Regions from separate parts of the Peribacillus sp. NPDC006672 genome, predicted to be linked through region 1. Evidence: riboswitches for the same ligand, from Rfam matches in the RefSeq annotation. Region 1 holds a riboswitch; each other region holds the start of a gene.
The links. Region 1 has a riboswitch for S-adenosylmethionine ahead of ACQKKK_RS07530 (methionine ABC transporter ATP-binding protein). Riboswitches for the same ligand answer to the same signal wherever they lie in the genome.
Positions count from the first base shown of each region.

Region 2: it holds a riboswitch for S-adenosylmethionine, as region 1 does, so the genes downstream of both, ACQKKK_RS09560 (bifunctional homocysteine S-methyltransferase/methylenetetrahydrofolate reductase) here and ACQKKK_RS07530 (methionine ABC transporter ATP-binding protein) in region 1, are expected to answer to the same signal.
Region 3: it holds a riboswitch for S-adenosylmethionine, as region 1 does, so the genes downstream of both, ACQKKK_RS10530 (YezD family protein) here and ACQKKK_RS07530 (methionine ABC transporter ATP-binding protein) in region 1, are expected to answer to the same signal.

Region 1 is NZ_JBNNOR010000003.1:343,180-346,458, reverse strand. It holds gene ACQKKK_RS07540 (MetQ/NlpA family ABC transporter substrate-binding protein) at 1-324, opposite strand, end outside; gene ACQKKK_RS07535 (methionine ABC transporter permease) at 340-1,008, opposite strand; gene ACQKKK_RS07530 (methionine ABC transporter ATP-binding protein) at 1,001-2,035, opposite strand; SAM riboswitch class I at 2,192-2,303, opposite strand; gene ACQKKK_RS07525 (O-acetylhomoserine aminocarboxypropyltransferase/cysteine synthase family protein) at 2,422-3,279, opposite strand, start outside.
Region 2 is NZ_JBNNOR010000005.1:18,907-22,185, reverse strand. It holds gene ACQKKK_RS09560 (bifunctional homocysteine S-methyltransferase/methylenetetrahydrofolate reductase) at 1-1,494, opposite strand, end outside; SAM riboswitch class I at 1,598-1,696, opposite strand; gene ACQKKK_RS09555 (thioesterase II family protein) at 1,879-2,616, opposite strand; gene ACQKKK_RS09550 (DUF3810 domain-containing protein) at 2,755-3,279, opposite strand, start outside.
Region 3 is NZ_JBNNOR010000005.1:228,533-231,811, reverse strand. It holds gene sat (sulfate adenylyltransferase) at 1-704, opposite strand, end outside; gene ACQKKK_RS10535 (phosphoadenylyl-sulfate reductase) at 735-1,439, opposite strand; gene ACQKKK_RS10530 (YezD family protein) at 1,627-1,743, opposite strand; SAM riboswitch class I at 1,942-2,048, opposite strand; gene ssuE (NADPH-dependent FMN reductase) at 2,324-2,857, opposite strand; gene ACQKKK_RS10520 (TetR/AcrR family transcriptional regulator) at 3,080-3,279, opposite strand, start outside.

The DNA of each region.
Region 1 (3,279 bases):
GAAATCATATCCATTCTCTTTAATGGCCGACTCTAAGAAAGGTAGGTGTTGAAAATAGTTAGCATCCAATTCCTTATCATTTAAAGTCTTATTCGGTAAAACATAATCCTGGAATTTTTCAATTTTCAGCTCTATTCCTTTTTCTTTAAGAATAGGTTTAGCTTTTTCAAGAATCTCAGCATGCGGAACATTGGATGCTCCTACAACTAATTTCTTCGTTTCCTTTTCTGTATCGCTGCCGCCGCTTTTGTCCTTATCTGCTCCACAAGCTGCCAGAGCAATCGATAAAACAAGGACTAATGCAAATCCTAAAAACTTTTTCATCCTATTCATCTCCCTTTATCTTTTGTCTAATTTAGATGTAATCAAATCTCCAATAATTTGAATAATGAAGACGATAATTAAAATAACGATAGTCGCTACTAACGTAACGTCATTGTTGCTTCTTTGATAGCCGTCTAGATAGGCTAGATTACCAAGCCCGCCTGCGCCGATGACCCCGGCCATTGCGGTATAGCCGACCAATGCAATCGAAGTTACCGTAATCCCGGATATAAGGGCCGGCATCGACTCTGGAAGAAGGACCTTCCAAATGATCGTACTCGTTTTAGCCCCCATGGATTTAGCCGCTTCAATTACACCCTTGTCGATCTCACGGAGGCCAATTTCAACCATACGCGCATAAAATGGCGCCGCCCCGATAATAAGTGCTGGTAATGCTGCATTCTCACCAATCATAGAACCGACAAGCATTTTTGTAAAAGGTATGAGTAACACAATTAAAATAAGAAATGGAATGGAACGGAATATATTTACGACAGCACCAATGACCGCATTGACCGCCTTGTTTTCCCATATATTACCTTTCCCTGTCAAGAACAGGATCAACCCTAATAGTATGCCTATAAAAAAGGTAGCGACTACAGAGATGCTTGTCATATAAAGCGTTTCTTTCGTTGCTTCTAAAATGGCTTCCCAATCTACATTCGGCAATAATTCTTCAAGCATGAGTAATCACCTCCACGCCTACCTGCTGTGCTTTTATGAATTCTATTGCGCGGAGCATTTCATCCTCATTGCCATCAAGGTGGATAAACAACGTTCCATATGAACCGCTTCTTGTTTGGGATATTTTACCTTGAACGATATTGACATCCAACTCGAAGTTACGTACGAGCTTAGTGATCAACGGGCTTTCTGCACGATCACCTACAAAAGTCAATTGAATCACTTTACCTGCAGGAAAGCGTTCAAGCAAATGGTCCATCGTTTCTTTTGTTTCTTCTGGTTCCGTTACCTGTTGCACGAAACGCTTCGTCATTTGTTCTTTAGGATTCTTGAATACATCAAGGACAGGTCCCTGTTCAACGACTTGCCCGCTTTCCATCACGGCCACACGATGACAGATTTTACGTATTACATGCATTTCATGTGTTATCAGGACAATCGTCAACCCCAGACGCTGATTGATGTCAACAAGCAATTCGAGTATGGAATCGGTAGTCTGTGGATCTAAGGCAGAAGTCGCTTCATCACAAAGCAGGACCTTAGGATCATTTGCTAGGGCCCTGGCTATTCCCACCCTTTGCTTTTGCCCTCCGCTTAATTGCGAAGGATATGCCTTTTCTCTGCCTTCCAGTCCGACTAGCTTGATCAATTCGTTCACACGCTTGATGCGTTCAAATTTTGAAACGCCTGCAATTTCCAACGGGAAGGATATATTTTCCTGAACGGTCCTGGACCATAATAGATTGAAATGTTGGAAAACCATGCTGATTTCTTGACGTGCCTTACGGAGCTGAGCCCCTTTAATTTTTGAAACTTCCTTCCCAGCCACCACAACGGATCCCTCTGTAGGTGTTTCCAAACCATTGAGCATTCTGATCAAAGTACTTTTCCCAGCCCCACTGTAACCAATAATACCGAAAATCTCGCCTTTATTTATTTCAACATTCACATTATTTACTGCCTTAATAGTCTCACCGTTTCCTTTTCCTGTTCGGAAAAGCTTACTTACTTTCGTCAATGTAATCATTAATACTCACCTCTTTTATCCAATGAAACCTATGAACTTAGTTGATTTCTCTATATTATTTGTCAGTTTTTTTTCCGCCCGCAGGAATGTTTTTCCAAATGAAACAGAAAAAACCTTTCTGCATGAGCAGAAAGGCAGGTGAAGAAGCTGGCCTTCCTCTCATCTTCCAAAGTAATTAAACTTTGTGTGAATTGGCACCTTTCCAAGGAATCTCCTTGTCGGTTGCCGGGTTTCATCGGGCACATCCCTCCACCTCTCTTGATAAGAGCTAATATATAGAATATTTGTACAACATTAAGTTCTTTAGTATGGTGAAATTTTATCATAGATAAAAAAGGAGCGCAATGTATATTATTTCTAGCAAAAGAATGAACTGGACTTTTCGCTTAAACCGTTTTAGACGTCAGGGAGACGATATTCGTCGCTTTTTCAATTGCCTGCTCTAAATCTTCTATTAAATCCTCTGCATTTTCAATCCCGATGGATAACCGGACCTGATCAGCACTCACTCCCGCTTTCGCCAGACCTGCATCATTCAATTGTTGGTGGGTCGTACTGGCAGGATGGATGATTAAACTCTTAGCATCCCCTACATTAGCTACATGGGACCATAATTCCACCGAATTGATAAGTTTTGCCCCGGCTTCGCGGTCACCCTGTATCCCAAAAGTCACAACAGATCCTGCTCCCTTTGGCAAGTATTTATCCGCAAGGGCTTTATCGGGATGATCCTCCTTACCAGGATGTGAAACCCAAGTCACGGCAGGGTGATTTTCCAAATATTGAATGACAGACTTAGTGTTCGAAAGATGCTCTTTCATTCTTACATGCAGCGTTTCAAGTCCAAGCGTAAACTGGAATGCACTTTGGGCACTTAGGGCAGGACCTAAATCACGAAGCAACTGCACTCGGGCTTTCGTTATAAAAGCAGCAGGTCCAACTGCCTCGGCGTATACCAGACCGTCGTAGCTTGGGTCAGGCTCCGTAAAGCCAGGGTAGTTTGGTGAGTTCCAGTCGAACTTCCCTCCATCCACTATGACACCGCCTAACGTCGTTCCATTCCCCAAAATCCATTTTGTAGCGGAATGGATGACAATATCCGCCCCAAAATCAATTGGTCGGCATAGATACGGTGTAGCGAAGGTATTATCGATGATTAAAGGTATCCCGGCTTCGTGGGCGATGTCTGCTACTGCTTTTATATCAAGGACCCTCAAACTTGGATTTCCGATTGTTTCAGCAAA
Region 2 (3,279 bases), on a different contig from region 1:
CGAATAAATTGGCTGTGTCAAAAAGGATTGAGCACCACATGCAATCTTCTTTTCCATTCTTTGTACAGCTTTATCCAGATATTTCACATTGGGATTAAAAGCGGCGGCAATTTTAAAATTTGCCCGTTGGCCCAAACTTTGACCGGAATAGGAAAGACCTTCATTAAATTGTTTGACCATACTTATCAGGTCAAACGACGATAAATCATAAACCGAAGTGGCACCTGGGAAGTCCCCAATTTTAGAAGGATCTCCGGTGATGATCAATAACTCGTTTAGCCCCACCGTCTGCAAGCCCATTAAATGTGACTGCAGGCCAATTAAATTTCGATCCCGGCATGTTATATGCACCATCGGCGTTACATTCAATTGGTTCTTCAGTAAATTAGCCAGTGCATCATTCGATATCCTTGGTGAAGCAAGTGAATTATCCGCTAATGTAATTGAATCGACCCCTGCTTTTTTCAAAACCTCAGCACCATTCATGAAACTCTCTATTCCCAACTTTTTCGGTGGATCAAGCTCAACTAGAATCGTCCTTTCAGTTTTTGCCTTTTCGTACAGTGGGATTTCCAACTCTCTATCGATCACTTCAATTATTTCTATTTCACGGGTTTTCGTAAATTTTTCTTTTACTGGTACCAAGCTTCCAATCGCATTCTTTACAGCTTGAATATGCAAAGGAGTCGTTCCACAGCACCCTCCTATGATCGTGGCACCTTGTTCACGCAGCTCTAGGGCACTTGAACCGAAATATTCCGGCACAGCTTTATAGACAAGCCTTCCATCCACATAATCCGGAAGGCTGGCATTAGGATAAATGGCAATCGACGCTTGCTTTGGCAAACTCACTTCTTCCATGGCCCTAATCATATGATGTGGACCGAGACGGCAATTCACCCCAACAACATCGGCACCCAATTGCTCTAGTTTTTGAAAGGCTTCATTTAAATGGATTCCATTTTGAAGATTACCCAGTTCATGCATCGAAACATTTGCGATGATCGGCAGTCCAGTTTCATTTTTAACGATTTGCAGGACGGTTTCAAGTTCTTCCAGGTCATAGAATGTTTCCAGAAGAATCCCATCAGGATTTTCCATCAGCAGACTGTATAGCTGTTCTCGAAAACCTCGCTTTATCTCTTCCATGCTTAAATCCGATTTCCTGATACTCCGCTGTGCACCTATTGTACCGAAGACATATGCCTTTCCTTTTGCCGCTTTTTTAGCAAGGATGATTCCCTGGCGATTGATTCTGCTTACTTCATCTTCTAGTCCATGGCGTTTCAATTTGTTGAAGTTGGCTCCGTAGGTATTCGATTGAAGGATATCTGCACCAGCTTCCAAATAGGCACGGTGAATGGACTCTATTTTATCTGGGTTCGTACAGTTTAATTCCTCATAACATTGATCGATACCATTAGAGTACAGTAAGGTCCCCATTGCCCCTTCCCCAACCAGCATTCTTTCTTTCAATTCTTTACGAAAATTCATCATTACACCCTCTCTCAAAAACAATCCTGTTTTTGGCGTTTTCTATGAGTATGAGAGAAAAGAAAAAAAACCTTCTCAAAGAAGAAGGTTTTTTGAAACATTCTCCTCATCTATCAAGCTCTGCTTGCTGGATTTAGCACCTTTGCCTAAGCTGGTTGCTGAGGTTTCTTCGGGCCAGTCCCTCCACCTCTCTCGATAAGATCCATTTATATAATTTTCATAAGATTTCAAAATTTGATTATATTTAATTTACATTAATAATCTGTCAATTTCAATACCTGATCGAATTTTTTTCACTTTTGAAGCACCAATTCTTTCTCCAAACATCAAAGAATCTGTAAGAAATGCTATATCATTTCCTTCGGAATCAATTACTTCAATTTTTTAATCCCCTCGAAAAGGTTGAGTATCTTTAACAATAAAATTTACAATGTCATTAGGATATCTATTTAAAAAAAAATGTTCTCCTTTAAACTTATGAAATTTCGCATTCCCTTCAACAACTTCGGTCCATTTTGGAATTTTTTTGATAGGAGTCGAAAAATCATTATCCGCATAAAAAACGCTTATTCCACAACTTATTTTTTCTGCTTTGGGTTGAAACTTATAATTGTCCAATATTATAAAATCTGCTCGCAAAATCGGAAGAAATATATCCATAATCTCTTTTGTATAAAATTCCTCTGAAAGTCCCCCATATTGTTCTACCGTTTGCAAGAAAGTTTCATTAGTCATATTTTCAATATTATCTCTCTTTTCAGAAATATGCGGAGCATTTCGCCCAGAAAAAAACAGATGGGTTGGTTCCTTAGTTCCCATTTGCTTAAGTTTATAATATATCTCATAAGTCAATAAGGCTCCCATACTGTGTCCAAATATAACATATTCATCGTCATATTTTAATTGTTCACTTATTCTTTTTGCGATATCTTCACTTGCTTCACCAACAGACTTGTAGCAAGGCTCTCTGAATCGAGTTCCTCTTCCAGCCAATTCACACATACACAATTCATATCTATCCGGCAGTAGTTTTTTCCATTCATAATATACATTTACCGACGCTCCAGCATATGGAATCGGAAATACTTTTATTTTATTTATTTCACTCACTCCTATGTTCAACTAAAGCCCACTATAAATTACTATATAGACCAATAAATATTCAAGATACAACCATATGTAACAAAAACGGACAATAGAAATTCAAAAGAAACATTTACAAAAAAATAAACTTCGCTCCTAGTAACTTTTATACTTTATTTAATTATACTTCTCTATTCCTCGCTGCTCTGCCAGCAACAAATTTACCATACCACTATAGCTATTTAAACCGTCTGTCTGGTTATTCGCCTTCAGATAAAAGTCATTTACAATTCTTGAAATACTTGAAATAACACTCTCATACTTATCCCGATACTGCTCATTTTGTTCTATGTCATGCTGCACCGCCTTGGACAGACTGGACATTATATCAGACGCCTTATCTGCATCAACTTTCTTTAGCGCTGATATAGAATAATCAAACGCTAGAAAAAAACCACTGTAAAGTATCATTGGATCATCCTGCTGCTTACATGCCAGATAAGCTATAAAATTTGCCTCATCCTCATGCATAAAACCACTCTGATGTGCCAATTCATGTGCCATAGTAGCAGGCGTCAAAAAAACTGGCACATGAACATTGATATTGGATTCAAAAGTAAAAGGGACAAAAATACCATTTATCCCTGCACGCGACATTAGTTTTGACATCACCACTGGTTTTGGTGTTGAATATAAAGAATG
Region 3 (3,279 bases), on a different contig from region 1:
ACTTTATAGCTCTCCATTCGTACATCTGCCGGAATGTCATCGGATTTAGTGGCCCCTACAAGAGGGTTTAAGAATAAGCCATCGACAATCTCCAACGCTGTCTTTTGAATGTATTCATGCGCACGGTGAACCGGGTTCCTCGTTTGGAATCCGACAACCGTTTCCCAGCCTTTTTCAGCAAAAGCTTTCCTTGTCTCAACTGGGTCCAAATAATGAGCTTGAAATAGCGGACGCTCTATTCTCTTAATCAACTTTATTTCCCCGCCGACATATACATCGCCGCGGTTATATAAATTTTTCACTCCAGGATGCTTCTCATCATCAGTTTGATATACTAATGTCGCTTCCAATTGCTTATCTGGAGTGTAAATATCGGAAACGGATAGAACCCCATATGTTTCACCTTCATGAGTCAACGTTACTTCTTCACCTATAGTAAGGGTTTCTGCAGCTTCTTCAGTCAAAGGCAGCGTAATCGGGATGCTCCAAACATGGCCGCTGTTAAGCCTCATATCCTTGACAACTGCCTCATAGTCACTTTTCGTAAAGAATCCTTTAATCGGACTGTAGGCACCAGTGCCAATCAATTCAAGGTCACTTAATGCTATTTCATCAATTTCGATTGACTTTGTTATTTTACTAAAATCATATTTTGGTTCCCAAAGATCGATTAATGTTCCTCCGTGCGGTAGACTGATTGTCATGCTAATTTCCCCCTATGATTTCTATTTATTTTAAGATAAATGCAATCCGCATTCTGTTTTTTGCGCTCCTTGCCAACGCCCTGAGCGTAAGTCATCGGCATTGATGGCGGGTGCCGTACACGTTTTACAGCCAATGCTCGGATATCCATTATCATGCAGGATATTATATGGAAGTCCATTTTTGTGAGCATAACGCCAAACATCTTTCCATGTCCAATGAATGAGTGGACATATTTTAATCGATTTGAACTTATTATCCTTGTTGATATACTCGGTCAGAGCTCTTGTTTCGGATTGCTCCCTCCGCAGTCCCGAAAGCCAGGCTGTTGCATTTGAAAGCACATCAGTAAGCGGAATTATTTTTCGAATGTTACAACACTTATTGGAATCACTAAGCCATAATTCATCCCCATATTCCGCTGCTTGTTCCTCAAGCGTCAAGGCAGGTTTCTTCATTTCGATCGAAAGCTTTGGATATCGCTTTTTCACTTGATCGATCAGTTGGTAAGTTTCCTCGAAATGTACATCAGTATCCAGAAAAACAATTTTTGCCGAAGGGTTGACCTTCGCTAATAAATCCGTAAGCACAATTCCTTCAATACCAAAACTACAGGCATAAATGAGTTTGTTTCCATATTGTTCATTCGCCCATTGCAGAACTTCCAAAGCACCTTTTGTCTCACTATCTTCAGGAAATATAGGTAAATCCCCGGTGTTGAAATTTTCATAATTTATTAATGCAGCCAACTTTATTGCCCCCTCTAAGAACTTGCTCTATCTTTCACAGGTTAGAGTAACTGTGGATCAATACCCGTTGTATTCTTCTCGAGTTTATATAAGCTTAGGAAAAAGAGACGAATCTAACCAATACTCTCTTTATATCAGTTAAACCCGCCTCTAGTTTTTCTAGTCAGCAGATACCTTATTTAATTCTTAGTTTTTCATTTCTTTCCATTTGAATGATTTTACCATCTTGAACAATAAGTGTAATGGATCCATATTTCATTGAATTAAGCATTTCTTGAAGTCGTTCAAATATTTCTACAAGCTGATTCTCTTTATCCAAACCTGTTCCCCCTTTAAGAAATTCCGTGAATATCTTATTTTCGACGCTGATTAATGAATTTCTTAAATTTATATAATTCCAAACAACCTTACATTGTTATGGTTTGCCAATGATTTTTTCGAAAAACAAAAATCTTTCCATAATAGAAAGATTCCAAGGTAAATATTCATTACCTTATCTTCCAAAATGATCAACATTTTGTTGGAGGTAGCACCTTGCATATCATGCAGGTTGCTGGACTTCAAAGGGCCAATTCCCTCCGTCACTCTGGATAAGTTTTATTATTTTAAATATTAACACATATTAAATCCTTGTCAATGGAGTTTTCTTATAAAATAACTTGGTTTAATATAATGGATGAACTGTTATTTTTATACACACTATTCCATTTATGATTTTATGTTCATTTAAATACGAAAATAGACTCGTTTTTTTAGATAAAGTCTCCAAAAAAATGAGCCTATTTTCATTAATTAGCCTATTATTGACGTCTAGCATTATTTAAAAAAATAATTATTCGAATTCCAGTCCTTTTGTTGAAGTCGCTGCAGTCTTAATTTCTTAATTGAATCGCTTCTACAAATTCCTGAACCTGACTTTGAACTCGATCAACTAAATTCAAATCATTTATCGGGTTTTCTGAATTCTGTTTATCTATTTCCTTATCCACAAAATATATGCCCTGCAACGGCTCGCCTTTCAATATTGAAATTAATGGTTTAAGCGCATAGTCAATCGCCAGTAAATGCCTGTTACTTCCGCCAATCATAATTGGCAGTACTGGCTTTCCCTTAAAAGCCCCTTCTGGCAGCAAATCAATCAAGGCTTTCAATACACCTGTATATGAGGCCTTATATACTGGTGAACCAATAATAATTCCTCTAGCTTCTTGAATTTTTTCTGAAAGCTTTAAAATATCTTCGCTATTATACCTCCCCTCGAATAAATCATCTGCTGAGAAATCCGTAATTGAGTAATAAGTTGTGGTAAATCCTTCGTTTTCAACTAAAGATTGAATATGTTTTAGTGATATGTCCGTTCTTGATGGAACCGCTGGACTTCCTGATAAAATTACGATTTCGCTCATTATAAATCCCCTCCATGTAACATGATTTCCAGATAAGATCCTCATAATGTCATATCATGCAGTATGCATTTATCGTAATAGTCTGAAAAATATAAGTCAAATCTTACACTCGGTTTATTTAATTCACAAATTGACTTCGTCAACAAGAATGATCGCTTCCCATTAAAAATAAAACGGTCATATTTACGGCTTGATGTTCATGCCTTTAATATGACCGTTACATTATGTATGATTTTTTTTTCCATGTATACCATAAACCAAAAGTTGAGCAATGCTCTTAATTCGCTCAGCAGTAAAATATGGTTCCTTTTTCTGTTGATGAATCTCATAATGAGTGGATAATGCCAATGTGAAAGAAATGATCCCTACATTAAATAGGATAATATCAGAAATATAGTGTATCTCTCCGCTATCTATTCTCT